Regions from separate parts of the Mesorhizobium sp. BR1-1-13 genome, predicted to be linked through region 2. Evidence: predicted binding sites of a transcription regulator. Region 2 holds the regulator's gene; each other region holds the start of a gene.
The links. Region 2 encodes PhoB, which activates phosphate uptake and scavenging genes when phosphate is short. Its sites were predicted from a motif close to TGTCATNNANCTGTCAT; they were not measured.
Positions count from the first base shown of each region.

Region 1: the regulator PhoB is predicted to act here: its motif matches at 3,912-3,928, upstream of ppk2 (polyphosphate kinase 2).
Region 3: the regulator PhoB is predicted to act here: its motif matches at 2,193-2,209, upstream of LB533_RS17365 (ceramide glucosyltransferase).

Region 1 covers NZ_JAIUIH010000003.1:314,500-322,374, reverse strand. The annotation lists gene LB533_RS09240 (DUF423 domain-containing protein) at 1-63, opposite strand, end outside; gene LB533_RS09235 (multidrug efflux MFS transporter) at 100-1,353, opposite strand; gene LB533_RS09230 (GntR family transcriptional regulator) at 1,471-2,136, shown strand; gene LB533_RS09225 (DUF982 domain-containing protein) at 2,267-2,500, shown strand; gene LB533_RS09220 (hypothetical protein) at 2,528-2,674, opposite strand; gene LB533_RS09215 (aldo/keto reductase) at 2,755-3,798, opposite strand; gene ppk2 (polyphosphate kinase 2) at 4,036-4,956, shown strand; gene LB533_RS09205 (dihydrofolate reductase family protein) at 5,047-5,694, opposite strand; gene hemB (porphobilinogen synthase) at 5,942-6,973, opposite strand; gene LB533_RS09195 (DUF2066 domain-containing protein) at 7,062-7,875, opposite strand, start outside.
Region 2 covers NZ_JAIUIH010000001.1:35,650-43,524, forward strand. The annotation lists gene LB533_RS00190 (CHASE domain-containing protein) at 1-348, opposite strand, end outside; gene LB533_RS00195 (ATP-binding cassette domain-containing protein) at 494-1,294, opposite strand; gene LB533_RS00200 (sugar ABC transporter permease) at 1,310-2,662, opposite strand; gene xylF (D-xylose ABC transporter substrate-binding protein) at 2,804-3,844, opposite strand; gene LB533_RS00210 (ROK family protein) at 4,103-5,344, shown strand; gene phoB (phosphate regulon transcriptional regulator PhoB) at 5,352-6,041, opposite strand; gene phoU (phosphate signaling complex protein PhoU) at 6,061-6,768, opposite strand; gene pstB (phosphate ABC transporter ATP-binding protein PstB) at 6,794-7,597, opposite strand; gene pstA (phosphate ABC transporter permease PstA) at 7,594-7,875, opposite strand, start outside.
Region 3 covers NZ_JAIUIH010000007.1:19,125-26,999, reverse strand. The annotation lists gene LB533_RS17370 (O-succinylhomoserine sulfhydrylase) at 1-903, shown strand, start outside; gene LB533_RS17365 (ceramide glucosyltransferase) at 934-2,085, opposite strand; gene apaG (Co2+/Mg2+ efflux protein ApaG) at 2,317-2,709, shown strand; gene LB533_RS17355 (Hsp33 family molecular chaperone) at 2,909-3,940, opposite strand; gene argF (ornithine carbamoyltransferase) at 4,064-4,975, opposite strand; gene LB533_RS17345 (aspartate aminotransferase family protein) at 4,990-6,189, opposite strand; gene LB533_RS17340 (GcrA family cell cycle regulator) at 6,545-7,063, shown strand; gene LB533_RS17335 (magnesium and cobalt transport protein CorA) at 7,184-7,875, opposite strand, start outside.

The DNA of each region.
Region 1 (7,875 bases), on a different contig from region 2:
CGCGCCCACGATGCCGGCGGCGAGCACAAGCAGACGGCTGCCGGTCGTTTCGGCCAGGTTCATGTCGACGCTCCTTCGCTTGATCGGCTGGGCAGCTTGTCAGGGCTTGCCCGCTTCCATCAACATATGCCGCGTCCGCCGCGCCTGGACAATCCAGTTGTAGACCGCGCCGAGCGCCATCAGCACCGACGTGCCGAGAAACACCGCCCGCATGCCGAAATGGCCGCCGACGAAACCGCCGGCAAGCGGTCCGGCGACTTGGCCGACATATTGGGCCGAGATCGAAAGGCCGAGCACGTTGCCGCCGACGCCGTCGGGAATGTTGTGGCGGATGACGCTGGTGATGCAAGGCAGCAAACCGCCGAGTGCCAGGCCCATCAGGAAGCGCAGCCCGATCAGTTGCCAGCCGTCGGTGACGAAGGCCTGCGGAATGAGCAGCAGCGCCGACACGGCCAGCGCGCCGACGACGACGTTCCAATGACCGACGCGGTCGGCGAGCCTGCCAAGCCATGACGCCGACAGGATTGCGCCAAGGGCGGCAGCCGACATCACCACGCCGGCAACGAGCGTCACCCGGCTCTGGTCCTCGATCAGCTGCTGCACATAAACAGTGATGATCGGCTCGATCGACATGGTGGCGAAGGCCAGCAGCATGCCGGTCGTCAGCATGGCCACGACCGGACGCTTGTCGGCAATTTGCGACCAGCCGCTCTTCGGCTTTGCCGCCGTCGCGGCTTTGCTTGCTTGCGGGCGCTGGTTCTCCTTGATCAGGAATGTCGTGGCCAGGAAGGCAAGGAAGATGACGCCGCCGGACAACAGAAAGGTCGCGCGGATGCCGATTACCGGCGGCAGCGCGCCGCCGAGCAAGGGGCCGACCAGCGAGCCTGCCGTGATGCCAGCGGACAAGACACCGAGCGCCCAGCCGGAGCGGTCCTTCGGCGTCTGCATGGCCACCAATATCGTCGAGCCGGAGGAATAGCCGCCGGCAAAGCCGATCAGCAGGCGCAGCAGCACCAATTGCCAGACCGTCTCGACCATTCCGGTCAGCGACATGCAGATCGCCATGCCGAAGGAGGCGCGCACCAGCATCAGCTTCCGGCCGTAGCGGTCGCCGAGCCGTCCCCATAACGGCGCAACGAGGGCCGCCGCGAAGAAGGTCGCCCCATAGGCGATGCCCGACCATTGCACGATCGCCGCATGGCCCTCGACGCCCAGTTGCTCGACATAGAGCGGCAGAAACGGCAAGAGCAGGGTCATGGCGATGAGCGTGCTGAACGAACCCGCGAAGCAGACGGCAAGATTGCGCCGCCAGTGGATGTTGTAGCCGCCCTGGTCCGTGTCGTTCTGCGTCATGTCGTGCCTGCGTGTGTCAGGGGATTGTTGTGGATACCATTTTGGGATACCAAGTCGGTATCCGTCATGGACCCACAGCCCGACCGCTGTCAATGCGCACGTGAAAAGGCAACAACGATGTCGCAGATGCACAACGTCGAACGGCAGCTCCGCGAGATGATCCTTGGACTTGAGATCGGACCGGGTGAGAAACTCACCGAGCGCTGGATCGAAAGCCGCTTCGGCGCCTCGCGTACGCCGGTCAGGGCTGCGTTGCTGCGGCTCGAAACCGAGGGGCTGGTCGGCAGGGACGGGCGCGGCTGGACGGTCTCGCCCATCAACCTGACCGAACTCGAGCAGATCGCGGTCTACCGCGAAGCGGTCGAGGTCGCGGCCTTGCGGCTGACATGCGGGCTTGCCGACAGAAGCGCCGTCGATGTCGTCGAGGCTATGCTCGTCTCCTGCGACGACGACACTCCGCGCGAGGAATGGCATCGCGTCGGCATGGACTTCCACATCGAGCTGGCGCGACTGTCCGGCAATGAATTCCTGTTTCGGGCCGTCCGCGATGCGATGACCAGGCTTTCGCGCGCCCGTTGGCTGGAGGTACGCGATGGAGCGGCCCTTGGCCGCGCGTGGGCTGAACATCACGCCATCCTGGCCGCCGTGCGGAGCGGCGATGCACAGGAAGCCGGGCGCTTGCTCTCAGAGCATATCGTCGGCAGTCGCGACCGTCTGTTGACGTCGCTGGCCAATGATCGCCGCGGCCTTCGCGCCAGGGGATTCGCCGTCGTGGCGGCATAATGCAGCCTGCAGGGCAGGCCACTCGCCGCCGAAAAAAGGACCGCCGGCCCCGAGCCCCACTTTCGGCCTCGCTTCGTGGACGCCGATGGCGTAGGACCGGGCGATGGAAAACAACCGATTTGAAGTACCCGTGACCGTCAAATCAGTCACGGCGGGAAGTACACAGCTCTTACGCTCGGCCCGCGAGGCTTCCGACTATCTCATGAACAGCTGGCCCGGGAAGCGCACTCCCAAGCATCGCGCGGCGCTGCAGGCCTGCCACGATGCGCTGGCCGGCGACAAGCCGGCCATGAACGCAAGGCGCGCCTTTATCGCGGCGGCGCGTGAAGTGGACGTCTTCGTCAGCGACAAGGCGCCGGCCTGATCCAGGCCGGATTGCCGCCGCGCGCCGTCATTCCTCTGTTTCAGTCTCGGCGTCAGTCTCGGGTTTCTGACGCTCCCGCGCCGCAGCCTTGGCCGCCAGCTTTTCGGCCTTCTTGGCCGCCTTCTGGCGATCGCGTTCCTTGCGTTCCTGATCGTAATTTGGTGCTCGTGCCATAGCGGCTCCTTTTTTGCTGTTCTTGTGGGCTGACTACGCGTCGTTCGCCTTCCGAGGTCTCGGAGCCGGCACCAGGGTTCCTATAAGCTGCTTCGGTCGATCACAAGGTCGGCGGCGCCGAAACGCTCCTTTGCTGTCAACTGCTGATGCCAATAGGGATAGAGCAGGGGCGGGCGGCTGACCGCGTCGAGGCGATCACGTTCCTCGCCGGTCAGCGTCAGGCTGGCCGCCGCGATATTGTCCCTGAACTGGGCCTCGTTGCGCCCGCCGATCACCAGCGAGCTGATAGCCGGCCGGCCAAGCAGCCAGGCAAGCGCCACCTGTGCGGCGGACACACCGCGGGCCTTGCCTATTTCGACCAGCACATCGACGATCCGCCACAGCCGGTCCTCGTCGCGGATCGGCGGTTCGGACCAGCCGGCGACCTGGCGCGCGGTCGGGTTGTCACGGTGATACTTGCCCGACAGCAGGCCTCCCGCCAGCGGGCTCCACACCAGCACGCCCAATCCCTGGTCGACCGAGATCGGCAGCAGCTCGTATTCGGCTTCGCGTGCCTCGAGCGTGTAGTGGATCTGCTGGGTGACGAAACGCGGCTGATGGCGGCTGTCGCTGATGGACAGCGCCTTCATCACCTGCCAGCCGGAATAGTTGGAGCAGCCGATATAGCGGATCTTGCCCTGGCCGACCAGCGCATCGAGCGCGGCGATGGTCTCTTCGAGTGGCGTCACGCCGTCCCATTCGTGCAGGAAATAGATGTCGATGACGTCAGTCTTGAGCCGCTTCAGGCTTTTCTCGCATTCGCGGATCAAATGATGGCGCGACAGGCCTTCGTCATTGGGACCGTCGCCGATGCGCATGCGCGCCTTGGAGGCGATCAGCACGTCGTTCCTGCGCTTGCCGCCGAGTGCCTCGCCGATGATATCTTCTGACAGGCCGTCCGAATAGACATTGGCCGTGTCGATGAGATTGATGCCGGCATCGATGCACAGATCGATCATGCGCTTCGCTTCGGCGAGATCGCTGTTGCCGACAGCCGCGAACGGGCCTGCGCCGCCAAAGGTCATGGTGCCCATGGTCAGCGCCGAAACCTTCAGGCCGGAACGGCCGAGAGTGCGGTATTCCATGTCAGTCCTCGCGATTGAGAATGGCCCGAGCAGGTTGCTGGATTTGTAGGACAATCCGCGCGGCTTGTCGCCCTCCGGCCCCGGCACACCGATGAGCGGCCCTGGCGTGCCCCTGCAATAAAACCGTCATTGCCGGCCTATACTCAGTCGGTCAGGGTGTTGCGCGCCGCCGTCAGGACGCGGCCAGTGTGCCCGGTCGTTGCCGGAGGCGGCAGCTTGCAGATGGAGGAGCACCAGATGAATGAATCCATACCCAAGTCCGGCGCCCGTGACTGGCTGGAAGCCGAACTCGCCGACACGCTCGACGAGGACTATGAGCTGGAGATGTCGGAACCGGCGCTGTCGCTGGAGATCGCCAGGATCTACAAGAACGCGCATCCGCCTTCTATCGACCGAATGCAGTATTTTCGCGACCTGATCGGGCTGCAATCCGAGCTGATCAAGCTGCAATCCTGGGTCGCCTACCACAAGAAGAAGCTTGTGGTGATCTTCGAAGGCCGTGATTCGGCTGGCAAGGGCGGCGTCATCAAGCGCATCACCCAGCGGCTCAATCCGCGGATCTGCCGCGTCGTGGCGCTTCCGGCGCCGACCGAGCGCGAGAAGTCGCAATGGTATTTCCAGCGTTATGTGCCGCACCTGCCGGCCGGCGGCGAGATCGTTCTGTTCGACCGCTCCTGGTACAACCGTTCCGGCGTCGAGCGGGTGATGGGTTTCGCTGGGCCCGATCAGGTGGAGGAATTTTTCCGTGACGTGCCGGAGTTCGAGCGCATGCTGGTCCGCTCGGGCATCACGCTGGTCAAATACTGGTTCTCGATCACCGACGAGGAACAACAGATGCGCTTCCTGATGCGCATCCACGATCCGATGAAGCAGTGGAAGCTGTCGCCGATGGACCTGCAGTCGCGCGTGCGCTGGGAACAGTACACCAAAGCCAAGGAAGAGACCTTCGCCCGTACCAACATTCCGGAGGCACCCTGGTTCATCGTCGAGGGCAATGACAAGAAGCGGGCGCGGCTGAACTGCATCGACCACCTCTTGCAGCAGGTTCCCTACGAAGAGGTGCCGCACGAGGAGATCACGTTACCCGAGCGCGTCTTCAATCCCGAATACGAGCGCCAGGTGCTGCCGCGCGAGCTCTACGTGCCCGAGAAGTATTGAACGAGAGTTTGGCCTTCTCCCCGTATAGTGACCGGGAGAAAGGATCTGCACCAAGGGTTTCGCCAATTCCCACTGTCGCACAACTAATTCCTAAGTCCGCTTGATGACGACATGCGTGGCAAGCGGCGTCGCTACTTGTTCGCTGCACGCGTAGCCGAGCTTCGGCATATCAATCCCGGCGAAGAGGTGCTCGCCGGAGCCGAGCAGCACCGGCGAGATCGCCAGATGCATCTCGTCGATGAGCCTCTCCTGAATATATTGCCGGACGGTGGCGACGCCGCCGCCGACCCGCACATCGCTGCCATTGGCCGCTGCTCTTGCCTGCTCGAGCGCCGAATGGATGCCATCCGTGACAAAGTAAAAGGTCGTGCCGCCTTCCATGACGATGGGCTCGCGCGCATGGTGGGTCAGCACGAAGACCGGCACATGATAGGGCGGGTTGTCGCCCCACCAGCCCTTCCAGTTTTCGTCGGCCCATTCGCCGCGGATCGGCCCGAACATGTTGCGGCCCAGGATCCAGGCGCCGACATTTTCAAAGCTGCGCGCCGCGAACGCCTCGTTGGTATCGGTGGTGCCGCCATCGTCTCCGAGCACCATCTTGCGGAAGGTGCGGGTGCCGATCATCCATTTGTGCAGGGCTTCCCCACCGACGCCGAGCGGGTTTTTCAAATCCTGGTCGGGACCGGCGCCGTAACCGTCGAGCGACAAGGTGAATGCGTTGACGCGAAGTTTGGACATGGAAAGCCTCCTCAGGACCGGTTGTATTTTGCAAGCAGTTATTTTTCTAGCAAACCGATGGCGAATTGCAAGCGGTATTTTCAGCGGTCGAGAAGACGCATATCCCTACCTCGCCCGTGCGATGTCCAGAGGATTACCTGATGGTCGGCTCGGATGCCAAAGTAGCGGCTGCCGAGACGGCCGCCATACCGGCTCATTCGCCGGTGAGTTCCATGAAGAGCATATGGTCTGAAGGCGTGGGAGGAAACTATGCTCTCAGCATCTCCGCCACCTCAGGGGCGAAATAGGTCAAAATGCCGTCGCAGCCGGCGCGTTTGAAGGCAAGAAGCGATTCCAGCATAGCCTTTTCGCCGTCGATCCAGCCATTGGCGCCCGCCGCTTTGATCATCGAATATTCGCCCGACACCTGGTAGGCGAAGGTCGGCACCGCAAATTCGTCCTTCAGCCTGCGGATGATATCGAGATAGGGCAGGCCGGGCTTGACCATCAGCATGTCGGCGCCTTCGGCCAGGTCCTGCTCGGCCTCGCGCACCGCTTCGTCTGAATTGGCGTGGTCGATGTAATAGGTCTTCTTGTCGCCCTTGAGCAGGCCGGCCGTGCCGACCGCCTCGCGGTACGGCCCGTAGAAGGCGGAGGCGAATTTCGTTGCATAGGACATGATCGCCACGTCTTGGAAACCGTTTGCGTCGAGCGCGTCGCGGATGGCGCCGATGCGGCCGTCCATCATGTCGGACGGCGCGATGATGTCGGCGCCGGCCGCTGCTTGTATGACGGCGGCCGCGGTCACCTGTTCCACCGTCTCGTCATTGACGATGAGACCGTCACGCAGGATGCCGTCATGGCCATGGCTGGTGAACGGGTCGAGCGCGGCATCGGTGATGACGCCGATCTCAGGCACCGCGTCCTTGATCGCGCGCGTGGCGCGGTTGATGACGTTGTCGGGATCGAGGATATGGGAGCCGGTCTGGTCGCGCAGCGAAATGTCCACATTGGGAAAGGTGGCGAGCGCGGGGATGCCGAGCTTTGCCGCGCGTTCGGCCTCCTTGACGGCAAAGTCGATCGACAGGCGGAAGACGCCCGGCATGGCGGCGATCGGCTCGCGCACTTGTCTGCCGTCGACGACGAAGATCGGCCAGATCAGGTCGTCGACGGAAAGCCTGTTCTCCTGCACCAGGCGCCGCGACCAGTCGGCCTTGCGCATGCGTCGCAAGCGGCGGCTGCCGGTGATGTCGTCGACGCTGCGCGCGCCGGCAGGTTTTGCCGGGGTGAATCTGTTCATCGCCAAAAACTCTCTTTTGGCCGGCTTTTATCACGCACCGTGGTGCTGACCAATGCGACACGTTTGTGCCAGCAATCCGGTCGGGTCCCTATTCGGGTTGCCCATTGCCCGAAAGGATCTGCGCCGCACCGTGCATGCCGACACGGAACGCCTCGTCGAAGCCGACGCCGCGCACTTGCCAGGCATAGGTCCTGCCGGCCTTCGCTAGCCGCCAGTCGGCGATCCAGCCGAACTCCTTGTCGCTCCAGACGATGCTGCCGGAAAGCGCCTGATCGGCGCCGGCCATTTTCGCAGCCGTGTCGAGCTTCGCCATGTCGGCGTCGCGCATGATCCTGTCGTCCAGCCCGGCCTTCGACAGCAGCACTGCCGTTGGGAAGGTTACCTGCATGGCCATCGGCGCGGCGGCATTGCCGAACGACTCGCGCATCAGCACGCCGTGCTCGTCGTCGGCATCGAGCGCGAAATGCCTGGCGCCGCGCTCGGTCGACAAGAACACCGCCAGCCGTGGCCGTTCGGTCAGCCACGGCCTGCTGCCGAGCGAAGCCAGCACCGGATCGATCATCGCCGGGCTGTACTGGCAGTAGAGATTGTGAGGCCGATCATACGTGCCCTGATCGTCATGGTTGGGAATGCCTTCCATGCGATCGCGGTAGCGAAAGCTGGCGACGAAGCTGGCGGCCCTGTCGCGCAACGCCACCATCTCCGGTTTCGCCAGCAGGCGCTGGTCGCCGGAAACCCGGACCAGAACCGCGTCGAGGCAACGTTTGAAGCCGGCCTGGCGGTTTTTCTCATACCGACCGTTGACGATGGTCTGCGACTGGTAAAGCTCGGCGAGGCTTGCCGCCAGGGTCGGTTGCAAAGCCAGGCAAATGACAATCAGCCCGATCGTCATCGGCACGAGG
Region 2 (7,875 bases):
ATGCAGCATGTCGCGTTCGACCGCTGCCTCGTCGCCTGCTTTCACCAGCCGGAGAAAGCCGATGCCGCGCAGGCCGGCGAAATTGGTATCGACATTGAGAGCATCGAAGAACGCTTTGAACTCGCTCTGCGAGATGTCGCCATTGCGGGCGTCGAACAAGGCTTGCGACGAGCGCAGCAGCGACAGCTGCAGGTCGATCCGGCTCTCGATTCGATTGAGCGCATCGTCCGCGGTCGCGTCAAACTTGATGCGAGCCGCCTCCTGCGTCGCGAAATAGGCGAACCCCGCCATCGTCATGCTGATCAGCGCAACGGCAACGAAAGCGACGATTGGAAAAAGCTTCTTCAACGGATGATGCGGCCCATCAGCATGTGCGCCCTTTATGGGCAAGTCGCTTTGCCAATACAATGGCAAGGCCAAGCCATCCCGCCGGCTGGCATATCACATGACCGGCAGATCGGGACCTTGCGACCAGGCGGTAACCGGGCAGGCTTCAGGCAGCGATCTTCAGCGCGCCTGGTCCGGGAATGGCGCCGGGCGGACATTTGCCCAGGATGATCATGCCCAGTACCTCGTCCTGGGTCACATCGCTGGTGCGGGCAGTGCCGACGACCTGGCCGTTTTTCATGACGCACACCCGGTCGGCCAGTTCGAACACGTCGTGGATGTCATGGCTGATCAGGAAGATGCCGATGCCGTCGGATTTGAGCTGCCTGACCAGTTCCCCGACCTGGGCCGTTTCCTGCGGTCCAAGTGCTGCCGTCGGCTCGTCCATGATCAGGATGCGGGCATTGAACAGGATCGCGCGTGCGATCGCCACCGACTGGCGCTGCCCGCCCGACAGCTTGATCACCGGCTCCTTGAAGCGCTGGAAGCGGGGATTGAGCCTGCCCATTACCTTGCGCGCCTCGGCCTCCATGGCGACGTCGTCGAGCGTGCCCCAGGCGGTTCTCAGCTCGCGGCCGAGGAACAGGTTGGCGGCGGCGTCGACATTGTCGGCGAGCGCCAGGGTCTGGTAGATCGTCTCGATGCCGTATTTCTTGGCATCGCGCGGATTGGAGATGGAGGCCTCTTCGCCGTTGACGAAGATTTGGCCCGCGTCGCGCTTGTAGGCGCCCGACAGAATCTTGATCAGCGTCGATTTGCCGGCGCCGTTGTGGCCGAGCAGGGCCACGACCTCGCCGGGGAAAAGATCGATCGAGGCATCGTCGACGGCGCGAATGCCGCCGAACGCGATTGAGATGTTGCGCATGTCGACCAGCGGGTTGCCGGCGGGAGCGATCCTGTCAGCCATGATTGTCCTCCTCCCTCAAACGCGTTTGCGATAGACGGTGTCGAGCCACACCGCGATCACCAGCACGGCGCCGACGACAATGCTCTGCAGCGGCGAGTCGACGCCGAGCAGCACCATGCCGGATTGCAGCGACTGCATCAAAAGCGCGCCCAGCATGGCGCCGATGATGGTTCCCGAACCGCCGGCGAGCGACGTGCCGCCGATGACAGCCGCTGCGATCACCAGCAATTCATCGAGCGTTCCGAGCACGTTGGTGGCCGAGTTCTGCCGGGCTGACGAGATCGCGGCGGCGATCGTGGCCAGCACCCCCATGATCATGAACACTTTCATCGTGATCCAGCGCGTATTGATGCCGGCGAGGTTGGCTGCTTCCGGATTGCCGCCGATGGCAAAGACATAGCGGCCGAAACGGGTGCGTTTGGTGATGAAGGTCATGACCAGCCCGACGGCGATGGCCATCAGCACCGGTATGGCGATGCCGTGGGCGATGAACAGACCGCCCTCGGGCACGGTGATGTTGTTGGCGGCTGCATATCTGTTCACGATGCCGACTGGCCACGGATAGGAATTGGCCAGCCAAACCGCGCCCATGATGACGGCGCAGGTCACCACGCCGATCAGCGTCTCGGCCCAGATCGGACGCAGCGGGAAACGGAAGCGCTTGCGCTGCACCCGCCCGTTGAACAGCGCAAGCACCACCGCAAGGCAGGCGGCGATACCGACCACCCAGCTCCAGGTCGCGCCGATCGATCCGGCCGGGCCGCCGCCCATCAGCTGGAACGTCGTGTTGAGCGGCGCCACCGTCTGGCCGCTGGTGACCCACCATGCCGCACCGCGCCAGACCAGAAGTCCGCCCAGCGTGACGATGAAGGCCGGCACTTCGAGATAGGCGATGACGAAGCCCTGGAATGCGCCGATCAACAGGCCGAGCACCAGGCCGATGACCAGCGCCAGGACCCAGATCCAAGGGTTGCCGAGCTCGAGTCCGACCATCCGCACCAGGAAGTGCACCTGGGCGAAGCCCATGACCATGCCGATCAACCCTTCGGCGGAACCGACGGACAGGTCGATATTGCGCATGACGATGACCAGCACCATGCCTGAGGCCATGATGGCGACGGCCGAGGTCTGCACCGACAGGTTCCACAGATTGCGCGGCGTGAGGAAGGTACGGCTGTCGAAATCGAGCGGATTGACGCCGAGACGCAGGCTGGACAGGACATGCAACCCGATCCAGATCAGCAGCAGCGCGCCGATCATGCCGAGCATGCGCGTGTCGATCTCGGTCGCCTTCAGGAACCGGGCGACGGCGCCGAGTTCCGACGCACGCGCGGTGTCGGCCTGCGGGTTGGACGTCGTGTCGGTCATGATTTTCTCCCACCGGCCTGCCCGTCTGACGCGGATGCCGGAAGCCAGCCTAGAAGTTACCCGCCCGGGGCGGAAAAACAAATCTTCTTGAAAAAACGCCGCGGCCTGGTAGCCGCGGCGTTCATCGCTTGAAATGGAAGATCAGTTGCAGGCCGCGACGCTGCCCGCCGCGACGCCAGCACAGACCTCGTCTTTCTTGATCCAGCCGGCGTCGATGACGACGTTGAGATTGTCCTTGGTGATCGCAACCGGGGTCAGGAACAGCGATTTGACGGTGTTCCCGCCAGGCGTGGTGAAGTCCTTGACGCCGGCGATATCGGTCATCTTCTTGCCGTCGGCCAGCTGCGAGGCGATCTCGGCGGCATTCTTGCCGAGTTCACGCGCGTCCTTCCAAACCGACACGGTCTGCGTGCCGAGGGCGATGCGGTTCAGCGCCGCGTGGTCGCCGTCCTGGCCCGACACCGGAACGGTGCCGGCCAGGCCTTGAGCCGTCAACGCCGCGACGACCCCGCCGGCAGTGCCGTCATTGGCCGCGACCACCGCGTCGACCTTGTTGTCGTTGGCGGTCAGGAACTGTTCCATGTTCTTCTGCGCGTTGGCCGGCAGCCAGCCATCCGTATAGGCTTCGCCGACATTCTTGATCTTGCCGCTGTCGATGGCATCCTTGAGCACTTCCATCGAGCCGGAGAACAGGAAATCGGCATTCGGATCGGCACCCGAGCCCTTAATGAAGACGTAGTTGCCTTCCGGCTTCACCTTGAACACTTCGCGGGCCTGCATGCGGCCGACTTCCTTGTTGTCGAAGGTCAGATAGAAGACGTCCTTATTCTCGATTAGGCGGTCATAGCCAACGACCGGAATGCCTTCGTCGAGCGCTTTCTGCACCGCGGGGCCGATGGCGGAGGCGTCCTGCGCCAGGATGATCAGCGAATTGGCGCCCTGCGAGATCAGGCTCTCGACGTCGGTGAGCTGCTTGCCGGGATTGGACTGGGCGTCGGCGGAAATATACTTGTCGCCGGCGGCTTCGATCGCCTTCTTCATGGCGGCCTCGTCGGTCTTCCAGCGCTCTTCCTGGAAGTTCGACCAGGAAACGCCGATGACCTTGTCCTTCGCCTGCGCGACCGACGCGAGCGTCAGCGACATGGCGACACCCGCCAGGATGGCGGCTGTGAATCTCTTCATCTTAATCCTCCCTGCGCCGCGTATGGCGCGACCAAACAGGCCCTTAGGCCGGCACAAAGGCTCTATTTTTTCGAGCCTCGAAAAAACACTGATCCATCGTCGGAACGCTGTCAACGCCGATTCTGATGTATTTTGATGCCCTCGGGAATTTTTTTCGAGCTCCGGAATAAATAATGACAGCCAAGGCCGGTTCTGCCAGTATCTGACGGTCGTCGGGGCCTGGGGAGAGAACGCGGCGACCGGGAGGATGCGAGGAACATGTCGGTCGGAATCCGCCACGACGATCTGCGCCGACGCAACCGGGCGATGGTGATCGCGGCCGTGCGCCGTGCCGGGCAGCCATCGCGCACCGAGATTGCCGCGACCACCGGGCTCAGCCATTCCACCATATCGGCGATCTCCTCCGACCTGATTGGCGAAGGCATCCTGGCGCAGAGCAAGCCGAGCGAGGCCGGTGCGCTGAAACGCGGCCGGCCGCAGGTCGGCCTCAGCCTCAACCCTGAAGCCGCGGCGGTGATGACCGTGGTGCTGTCGCTGAATTTCCTCTCCGTCGCAGTCATCGACTATGCCGGGCAGGTGATATCTGAAGAGCAGCGCCGGCTGGACACGCTGACCCTGTCGCGCGAGGCGCTGATCGATGAATGCGTGGCCATCGTCAGGCGGCGGTTCGAAGATCCCGACCTCGACGTCGGCAGCATCGCCCGTATCGCGCTGGCGATCCAGGGCATCACCGACACGGATGCGCGCACCATGCTGTGGTCGCCGATCACGCCGCAGACCGACATCGCCTTCGCCGACATACTGGAGACCGAGTTCGGCATTCCCGCCACCATGGAGAACGATTGCAACATGATGGCGGTGGCGCTGCGCTGGCGCGATCCCCAGCGCTACCGCGACGACTTCATCGCCATCCTTTTGTCGCACGGCATCGGCATGGGCCTGGTGTTGAAGGGTGAACTGTTCACCGGCACCCATTCATCCGGAGGCGAGTTCGGCCACATGATCCATCGCCCCGGCGGGGCGCTCTGCCGCTGCGGGCGGCGCGGCTGTGTCGAGGCCTATGCCGGGAACTATGCCATCTGGCGCAACGCTAGGCAGCTTGGCGAGGACACCGAGCCCGTCGACGTCAGCGACGCCGACATGCGCACCCTGGCGGCCTCGGCGCGCGAAAAGGACGGGCCGGAGCGCGAAGCCTACCGCAAGGCCGGCGAGGCGCTGGGCTATGGCCTTGGCAGCCTGTTCGCCCTGATCGATCCGGCGCCGGTCGCCATGGTCGGCGTCAGCGCGGCCGCCTTCGACCTGATCGAGCCGGCATTGCGCGAGGCGATCGCCCAGACCGCCGGCGGCCAGCACTCGAAATCGATTTCCTTCGACACCGAGCCGAACGAACTGCCGCTGATCCGCGAGGGTTGCGCCATGCGCGCGCTGACCTTCGTCGACCAGGAAATTTTCGCGCCGGGGGCACAAGCGAAATCAGGCATAGGCGAGAACGTTGCGTGACATATCCCTAGTCTTCGCGGATCGCATACCCCGCGCCCCGAATGGTGCGGATCACGTCAGGCATGCGGCCATTGTTGACCGCCTTGCGCAGCCGGCCGACATGCACGTCCACCGTGCGCTCGTCGATATAGATCGTTTCGCCCCAGACATTGTCGAGCAGCTGACTGCGCGAGAACACGCGGCCCGGGTGGCGCATCATGAATTCGAGCAGGCGGAACTCGGTCGGCCCGAGCCGGATCTCGCTCTTCTTGCGGTAGACCCGGTGCGATTCACGGTCGAGCACGATGTCGCCGACCTTGAGCACGCTGGACAGAACTTCGGGCTTGGCGCGGCGCAGCAGCGCCTTGACGCGTGCCATGAATTCCGGGGTTGAGAACGGCTTGACTAGATAGTCGTCGGCGCCGGTGGAGAGACCGCGCACCCGGTCGCTTTCCTCGCCGCGCGCCGTCAGCATGATGATCGGCAGCCGCTCGGTCTCGGGCCGCATCCGGAGACGGCGGCAGAGTTCGATGCCGGAAACCGCCGGCACCATCCAGTCGAGCACAAGAAGGTCAGGGACATTCTCCTGCAAGCGGATCTCGGCTTCGTCGCCGCGCGTCACCACCTCGACCTGATAACCCTCCGATTCCAGATTGTAGCGGAGCAGCACACCCAGCGGCTCCTCGTCCTCCACCACCATGATGCGTGGCGCGATCATCGACTGGTCACCCCTGCCGTCACGCCGCTGGCGCCGACATCGCCGTCTCGTCCTGCTTCGGGCGATTGGCGGGCAATTGCGTGCCGGTCAGCACATAATAGGCATTTTCGGCAATGTTGGTCACGTGATCACCGATGCGCTCGAGATTCTTGGCGCAGAACAAAAGATGCGTGCAGGCGGTGATGTTGCGCGGATCCTCCATCATGTAGGTCAGCAGCTCGCGAAACACCGATGTGTATTTGACGTCGATGCGTTCATCGTCGGCGCGCAGCTTGGCAAGTGCCGCGGAATCGCGCGCCGCATACTCCTCGATCACCCCTTGCACCTGGATCAGCACCAGCTGCGCCATGACATCGATGGAGTGCGACAGGTCGCGCGGCGTGGCGGCCAGGCCGACGGTGCCGACGCGCTTGGCGATGTTCTTGGCGAGATCGCCGATGCGTTCGAGATCGCCCGCCATGCGGATCGAGCCGACGACATGGCGCAGATCGTCCGCCATGGGCTGCCGCTTGGCGATCAGGGTGATGGCGCGGTCGTCGAGTTCGCGCTGGCGCGCATCCATGATCGCGTCGTCGGAGACGACGCGCTGGGCGAGCGCGTTGTCGGAATTCAGGAGCGCCTTGGTGGCGCCGCCGACCATCGATGAGGCGAGATCGCCCATGTCGCGGATCAGCCTGCTGATCTGTCCGAGATCTTCGTCAAAGGCTGCGACTGTATGTTCGGCCATGATCTTGGTCCTCGTGTGCGTGGGATCAGCCGAAGCGGCCGGTGATATAGTCCTGCGTGCGCTTCTCGCGGGGCGACGTGAAGATCTTCTCCGTGCGGTCGAACTCGACCAGCTCGCCCAGATACATGAAGGCGGTCTGCTTCGATACGCGCGCCGCCTGCTGCATGTTATGGGTGACGATTACGATCGTATAATCGGCCTGCAGCTCGTCGATCAGTTCCTCGATCTTGGCGGTCGACAGCGGATCGAGTGCCGAGGCAGGCTCGTCGAGCAGGATGACCTCTGGCTTCACGGCCACCGTGCGGGCGATGCAGAGGCGCTGCTGCTGGCCGCCCGAAAGGCTGAGGCCACTGGCGTTGAGCTTGTCCTTGACCTCGCTCCACAGTGCCGCGCGCTTCAGCGCCTGCTCGACACGGCCGTCCATCTCGGCCTTGCTGAGCTTCTCATAGAGCCTGACGCCGAACGCGATGTTCTCGTAAATCGACATCGGGAACGGCGTCGGCTTCTGGAACACCATGCCGATCTTGGTCCTGAGCAGGTTGAGGTCCTGCGACCGGTCGAGGATGTTCTGGCCGTCGAGCAGCACCTGGCCCTCGGCGCTCTGCTTCGGGTAGAGCTCGTAGATGCGGTTGAAGACGCGCAGCAGCGTCGACTTCCCGCAGCCCGAAGGCCCGATGAAGGCGGTGACGCTGCGCTCAGGCAGCGACAGGCTGATATCCTTCAGCGCCTTCGACTGGCCGTAGTAGAAATTGAGGTTCTTGACCTCGATCTTGGCTTTCTCGACCGCGACTTCGGGCGTGTTCAACTCGGTGGACAACATCGGTTTCATCTGTCCTCTCTGCGTCCGGTAAGGCTGCGGGCGAAGATGCTCAGCCCGAGAACCGTAAGGGTGATTATGAGTGCGCCGGTCCACGCCAGCTGCTGCCATTCCTCATAGGGGCTGAGAGCGAACTGGAAGATGGTGACGGGCAGGCTGGCCATCGGCGCGTTGAGATTGCTCGACCAGAACTGATTGTTGAGCGCGGTGAAGAGCAGCGGCGCCGTCTCGCCGGAAATGCGGGCGATGGCCAGCAATATGCCGGTGACGATGCCCGACAGCGCCGCACG
Region 3 (7,875 bases), on a different contig from region 2:
CTGTGCAGCGTCAAGGCCGGCGATCATATCGTTGCGGCGCGCGCCCTGTTCGGCTCCTGCCGCTGGGTGGTCGAGACGCTGGCGCCGCGTTACGGCATCGAGGCGACGCTGGTCGACGGCACCGACATTGCCAACTGGGAAAAGGCGGTTCGGCCCAACACCAAGCTGTTTTTCCTGGAAAGCCCGACCAACCCGACGCTTGAGGTGGTGGACATATCAGCCGTCGCTTCGCTTGCCAATTCGATCGGCGCGCGGCTGGTCGTGGACAATGTCTTCGCCACGCCGCTGCAGCAGAAGCCGTTGCAGCTCGGCGCGCATGTCGTGGTCTATTCGGCGACCAAGCACATCGATGGCCAGGGCCGTTGTCTCGGCGGCGTCATCCTGTCGGACAAGAAATGGATCGACGAAAACCTGCACGATTATTTCCGCCATACCGGCCCCAGCCTGTCGCCGTTCAACGCCTGGACGCTGCTGAAGGGCCTGGAAACGCTGCCGCTGCGCGTGCGCCAGCAGACGGAGAGCGCCGGCAAGATCGCCGATTTCCTGGCCGAGCAGCCGGAGATCGCCCGCGTCATCTATCCCGGCCGCGCCGACCATCCGCAGGCCGATATCGTCAAGAAGCAGATGTCGGGCGGCTCCACCCTGATCTGCTTTGACGTCAAGGGCGGCAAGCAGGGTGCCTTCGCCCTGCAGAACGCGCTCGACATCGTCCTGATCTCGAACAATCTCGGCGACGCCAAAAGCCTGATCACCCATCCGGCGACGACGACGCACAAGAACCTCAGCGACGAAGCGCGCGCCGAGCTCGGCATCGGACCCGGCACGCTCAGGCTGTCGGTCGGGCTGGAGGATACCGACGATCTGCTGGAAGACATCGCGCAGGCGCTTGAGGCCGCCAAATAAGGCCGGTCGAGGCATCGTCGTCCGCGTCGATCAGGCGCGCGATGGCGTCTCTTCCAGTTCAGCCGCCTTGGTGCCGATGGTCATGGCGTTGCCGCGCCAGTCGACCGCACGACCCAGCCAGCCGCGCGCCCAGATGGCGGGCAACATCAGGTCTCGTGCGATCATCGCGGTGACGATGCGCGGCGACAGATACCAGCCCTTTGCCGAGGCGAGCATGCATTCCGGCAGGTAGGCGAGCGCCAGCACGCAGAGCGCTGTCATGGGCAGGCTGACGCCGGCGCTGGCTGCGGCGATCAGCGCCAGCACGAGCGGAGCCGCCACGCCGGTCAGGATCTCGGGTGCGAAGAACAGCGGAAAGGTGACGCGGCGCAGGCGCGCCCAGCGGGCCTGGCGCGACCAGATCTCGCCCGGCATGCGCTGCCCGAGCGGCTGCTCGAAAGGCGAAGCGACGAGATTGACGCGCAGGCCCAGCCTGTTGACCAGTTTGGTCGACGCGGCATCCTCCGCGATCTCGGCGGCGAGCGCACGGATGCCGCCATTGGCGTCGAGCATCTGCTTGTTCCACAACATGCTCTTGCCCTGGGCAAAGCCGAGGCCAAGCGCCTCGCCGGCATATTGCCAGCGCGCCTGCAGCGTGTTGAGGAAGGCGCATTCGACTTCTGCCCAGAAGCCGTCGGGCCGCGAACCGATCGGCGTCGAGCAAACCAGGCCGGTGTCCCGCCGCCATGCCGCCATCAGGTGCTGGACGTAGTCTTTCGGCATCAGCACGTTGGAATCGGCGAGAATGACCCAGTCGTGGCGCGCAGCCTCCCAGCCCTTGACGCAATTGTTCAGTTTCGGGTTGGCGCTGATGCGGTCGTCGCCGGTAAGCAGGCGGGCCGGCACGGCTGGAAAGCGGGCGATGGCGGCGCGGATCGGCTTGACCGCGGGGTCGTCGGCATGGGCGACACAGAAGATCAGTTCGTAGCGCGGCCAGTCGAGCGAGAAAGCGCGCTCAAGCGTCTCATGGGTAAACGGCTCGACGCCGCGCGCCGGGATGACGATCGACACAGGCAGCGGCTTGCCGGCCGGCGGCGCGATGGCGGCGCGCCGTTTCAGGCGCGAACAGGCGAGCAGGATGCTGGCGAGATTTGAGGCGATGAGAGCGATCGAAAGCGAGCCGGTTATGAGAGCGAGTTCCATCGATATCCGGTCACTCCAGAAAAACCGGCCCGCCTGGCGGCCGTTTTCGACAGTTCGACAGAGCGCCCGAGTCGCCCGGCATTGCTGGTGCACACCATCATTGTCATGTGTCACTCAAATGACATTGTTTGTCGGCACTTGCCCCCTCGAGGTGGCAACTCGGACGCGCACGGTTGATCGAACCGCAAAGAGCGCCGAATGTTCCACACCGGATTTGTTTTGGAGCCGCTCATGTACCGCGCCGTCACGCGCAACATCGAAGTGCAGGTCAGGCCGTTCTATCTCGAGGACCGCTCGGATCCTACGGAAAACCGCTACGTCTGGGGCTACCAGATAACGATCGACAACCAGTCCGACGAATTCGTGCAGCTGTTATCGCGCTATTGGCACATAACCGACGGCGCCGGCCGGGTCGAGGAAGTGCGAGGCGCCGGCGTGGTCGGCGATCAGCCCGAACTCAATCCCGGCGACAGCTACCAATACACGTCGGGCTGTCCGCTCTCGACGCCGTCGGGGATCATGGTCGGCCACTACACCATGCGCAACGAGCGGGGCGAGACATTCGACATCGCTATCCCCGCGTTTTCGCTGGATCTGCCAGGGACGAGGCGAACGGTGAATTAGCGAAAGCGGCGGCGACAGCCTCTTTCTCCCCGTCACTATACGGGGGAGAAATGTCCGGCAGGACAATGAGGGGCGGCGCCGACTCTGGAGATCTATCTCGCGCACCGAATGAAGACTGCCCTAACGCCGAACTCAGCGCTGCCCCTCATCCGCCTGCCGGCACCTTCTCCCCGTATAGTGACGAGGAGAACGAAGCACTTCACTGCGCCGCAAACTCGGCCGGGTCGAAGTCATATTGCGTCGAACAGAACTCGCAGGCGACGTGGATGCCGCCGTCCTCGGTGCTGTCCTTGATCTCCTGCGCGGAGAAGCCCTCGAGGATGCCGCGGATCTTGTCGCGGGAGCATGAGCACTGATCGGCGACGGGAACGCCGCCGAAGACGCGCACGCCATGCTCGTGGAACAGACGATAGAGCAGCCGCTCGGCGCCGATGGTCGGATCGATCAGTTCGGTCGGCTCGATGGTGCCGAGCAGCGCCAGCAATTCCTGCCAGGAATTGTCTGTGGGATCGTGGATCTCCTCGCGCGGATCGCCATCCCTGCCGGGCAGGTCAGGAACGCGCATGCGCTCGGAGGCCTGCGGCAGGAACTGCGCCAGGATGCCGCCCGCCCGCCACTGCTCGCGCGCGCCGCCGGGGCCGGGCGTCAAAAGCTTGGCGACGGAAAGCCGGAGATCGGTCGGGATCTGCTCCGACTGGCGGAAATAGGTGCGCGCGGCCTCTTCCAGGGTCTCGCCGTCGAGCTGGACGATGCCCTGGTAGCGCTGCGTGTGGGCACCTTGGTCGATGGTCAGCGCCAGCACACCGTTGCCGAGCAGCGTTTGCTGCGAGGTCTCGCCGGCCGCAATCAGCGCCTCCAGCCGGTCGGCATCGAAGCGCGCATAGGCACGCAGCGCCGAGGGCGTGGAAAAATCCGCGACCAGCATGTCGACAGGCCCGTCGGTGCGGGTCTGCAGGATGAACTTGCCCTCGAACTTGAGCGAGGTGCCTAGCAGCACCGTCAGCACACAGGCTTCCGCCAGCAGCCGGGCGACCGGCTCGGGATAGTCATGGCGGCCAAGGATCGCATCGAGCATCGGCCCGAGCTGCACGGTGCGGCCGCGCACATCGAGCGGACCGACCTCGAAGGGCACGACGTGATCATCGCCAGCGTAACCGAATTCGCCGAGTTTGGGGTGATGTTCAGCCACTTGATGGGTTTCCAGCATGACAAAGCTCCAGGGCGCGGCCATGCCGCCCTTTGGGGAGCATGCGTCTAAACGCGCTTGATTTGCGTGATGCCGCGCAGATAGGCATCGCGCCTCCGGAGATCAAGTTCCCCGGCACGTCGAGCGCCAAGACACTTCAAGTCCACTTCAGGCCCCAAGACACCAGGCAAGCACGGCCTTCTGGGCGTGGAGCCGGTTCTCGGCCTCGTCGAAGACCACCGAATGCGGACCGTCGATGACCTCATCGGTCACTTCCTCGCCGCGATGCGCCGGCAGGCAGTGCATGAACAGCGCGTCGGGCTTTGCCTTGGCCATCAGCTTGGCGTTGACCTGGTAGGGCGAAAACACGTTGTGGCCGCGGGCGCGGTGCTCCTGGCCCATCGACACCCAGCAGTCGGTGACGACGCAGTCGGCCTGGTCGACGGCTTCCTCTGGCGAGCGGGTAAAGGAGAGCTTGCCGCCATGTGCGGTTGACCAGTCGACGTGCTTCTGCGCCGGCTCGCTGCCTTCGGGCACCGCGACGTTGAGGTTGAAGCGGAACCGCGCCGAGGCTTCCAGCAGCGAATGCAGCACGTTGTTGCCGTCGCCAGTCCAGGCGATGGTCTTGCCGGCGACCGGACCGCGATGCTCCTCGAAGGTCATGATGTCGGCCATCAGCTGGCAAGGATGGGTATCGTCGGTGAGCCCGTTGATCACCGGGATGGTCGCATTCTCGGTCAGCTCCAGCAGCCGCTCATGCGAGGTGGTGCGGATCATTATGGCATCGACATAGCGCGACAGAACCTTGGCTGTGTCGGCGATGGTCTCGGAGCGGCCGAGCTGCATCTCGGTGCCGGTCAGCATGATGGTCTCGCCGCCAAGCTGACGCATGCCGACATCGAAGGAGACGCGCGTGCGCGTCGACGGCTTGTCGAAGATCATCGCCAGCACCTTGCCTTCGAGCGGTTTCGACCGCTCGCCCGCCTTGAGGCGCGCCTTGCGCTCCACTGCGTCGGTCAGCATGGAGCGCAGGTCGCCTTCGGAAACGGCGGAGAGGTCGGTGAAATGACGAAGTGACATCAGGAGCTTTCGAATTACTTCGCGGCTTCAGCGGCGATGGCCTCGGACAGGGTCTTGGCGCCGGCGCGAATGCGCTCGAGCGCTTCATGGATCTCGCTGTCCGTGACGGTGAGCGGCGGCAGCAGGCGAATGACGTTGTCGCCAGCCGGAACCGCGAGCAGATGCTGGTCGCGCAGCGCCATGTTCACCTTGCCGTTGGGCATGGCGCATTTGAGGCCCAGCATCAGCCCCGTGCCCCTGATGCCCTCGATGACCTCGGGGAATTCGTCGGCCACCCCTGCCAGCCCTTGCTTCAACAACAGCGCCTTGCGCTGCACATCCGCCAGGAAGCCCTCCTCCAGCACCACGTCGAGCACGGCATTGCCGACCGCCATGGCCAGCGGGTTGCCGCCGAACGTAGTGCCGTGGACACCCGCGGTCATGCCGACAGCCGCCTCGTCGGTGGCAAGGCAGGCGCCCATCGGGAAGCCACCGCCAATGCCTTTGGCGATGGCCATGATGTCTGGAGCGACCCCCGACCATTCATGAGCGAACAGCTTGCCGGTGCGGCCGATGCCGCACTGGACTTCATCGTAGATCAACAGCAGGCCGTGCTGGTCGCAGAGCTGCCGCAGCCGCTTCAGCGATTGTGTCGGCACCGGGCGGATACCGCCCTCGCCCTGCACCGGTTCGATCAGGATCGCCGCGGTCTCCGGCGTGATCGCCTTTTCGGCGGCGTCGATATCGTCGAAGCCGACCTGATCGAAACCCTCGACCTTGGGGCCGAAACCTTCGAGATATTTGTACTGGCCGCCGGCGGCGATGGTCGCCAGCGTGCGGCCATGGAAGGCGCCTTCGAAAGTGATGACGCGGAAGCGCTCGGGATGCCCCTTGACGAAATGGTAGCGCCGCGCCGTCTTTATCGCGCATTCCAGCGCCTCGGCGCCCGAATTGGTGAAGAACACCTTGTCGGCGAAGGTGGCGTCGGCCAGCCGCTCGCCAAGTCGGCTCTGCCCCGGGATCTCGTAGAGATTGGAGACGTGCCAGAGCTTGGCAGCCTGCTCGGTGAGCGCCGCAACCAGATGCGGATGGCCGTGGCCCAGCGAATTGACGGCTATGCCGCCGGCAAAATCGAGATATCGCTCGCCCTTGTCGGTAACCAGCCAGGTGCCTTCCCCATGGTCGAAGGCCAGGGGTGCGCGAGCAAAGGTCTCGAAAAGCGCCGAACCGCTCATTATATGCGTCTCCGGAACCGGAAAATCAAAAAAGCCGCCAAAGCGGCGGCCTTTGCGGCTTATCGGGTTTTTCAGCCATGAAGTCAACGAAAACGTCGCGTAGTGGCGCGCGGCAAGCCTCCCGACGGGACGCCGGCTCATAAGTGAGCTGGCAAGTTGGGGAAAACCGAAAAAACCGATTCGTGTTGCACTTCGGACTCTTGTCACCGAGTCAGCGCATAAGGTAGTTGTAGTCGGGAAATAACTAGATTTCGTGCGGCGGACCTAATCACCAGATATATGTGGTGTCTGCCCCAGCAGTGGTGCTGGGCCGGGAAGGGATTCTGATTGCCGTACGCTTAGCAGGAGCGCGGTCATGAATTGGACTGACGAGCGGGTCGAACTCTTGAGAAAACTGTGGTCGGAGGGTCTGAGCGCAAGCCAGATTGCTGCCCAGCTTGGAGGGGTCAGCCGCAATGCCGTCATCGGCAAGGTGCACCGGCTGAAATTGTCGGGCCGCGGGCGCGCCACGGCGGCGCCGGCACGCCAGAAGAAGACGGCGCAAGGGTCGGGCGCGCAGAAATCGGTGCCGCGCGCCGCGAGTGCGACCCGCCACGTCACGACGTCGATCGGAGCAACGGCGCTGCAGGCGCAGTTCGATGCCGAGCCGGTGGCCCGCCACTATATCCGGCCGGTCGAGAATGTGGTGGTGCCGATCTCGCGGCACCTCCAGCTCACCGAACTCACCGAGCGCACCTGCAAATGGCCGAACGGCGATCCGCTGTCGGAGGACTTCAATTTCTGCGGCAACGAAGCCGCCGAAACCGGCCCCTATTGTAAATACCATGCCCGCGTGGCGTTCCAGCCGGCCGCGGAGCGGAGGCGCAATCGATAAGGGGCTAAGGCAGTAGGGCAGTAGGGCAGTATGTTTTGAATTTCCGCTCCCGAGCGTTCTCTTAACCTACTGCCCTACTGCCCTACTGCCCTACTGCCCTACTGCCCTACTGCCCTACTCTCACAGCCATCCATTCTTGCGAAACCGCCAGTAGAGGAAGCTGCAGATCAGCGCGATCGCCAGCAGCACCATCGGGTAGCCACATTCCATTTTCAGTTCCGGCATGTCGCTGAAATTCATGCCGTATATGCCCGCGAAGGCTGTCGGCACAGCCAGGATTGCCGCCCATGAGGCGAGCTTTTTCGAGATCGCCGTTTCCTGGCTCTGGCCCACCAGCAGGCTCGCCTCGAAGGCGAAGGCCAGCACTTCTCGCAAGCTGTCGATCTTTTCCTGGACGGTGCGGATATGGTCGGTCACGTCGCGAAACAGCGGGTGCATGGCTGAATGGATCTGCGGCAGGTCGGCGCTGGTCAGCCGTCGGCAGACCTCCACCAGCGGCAGTGCGGCATTGCGCAGCCGCAACAGATCGCGGCGCAGCATATAAAGGCGTTCGATATCGGGGCCGCTCATCGGCTTCAGCAGGACCCGGTCCTCGATCGCCTCGACCTCATCCTCGATCTGCTCGAGCACCGGCATGTAGTTGTCGACGATGAAATCGAGAATGGCATAGAGGACGAAATCCTCGCCCTTGGCCAGTGAATGCGGGCAGCTTTCCCAGTGCTGGCGCACCGCAGCATAGGATGTCGAAGGGCCGTGCCTGACGCTGACGATGTAGCCGCTGCCCACGAACAGATGCGTCTCGCCGAAGGTGA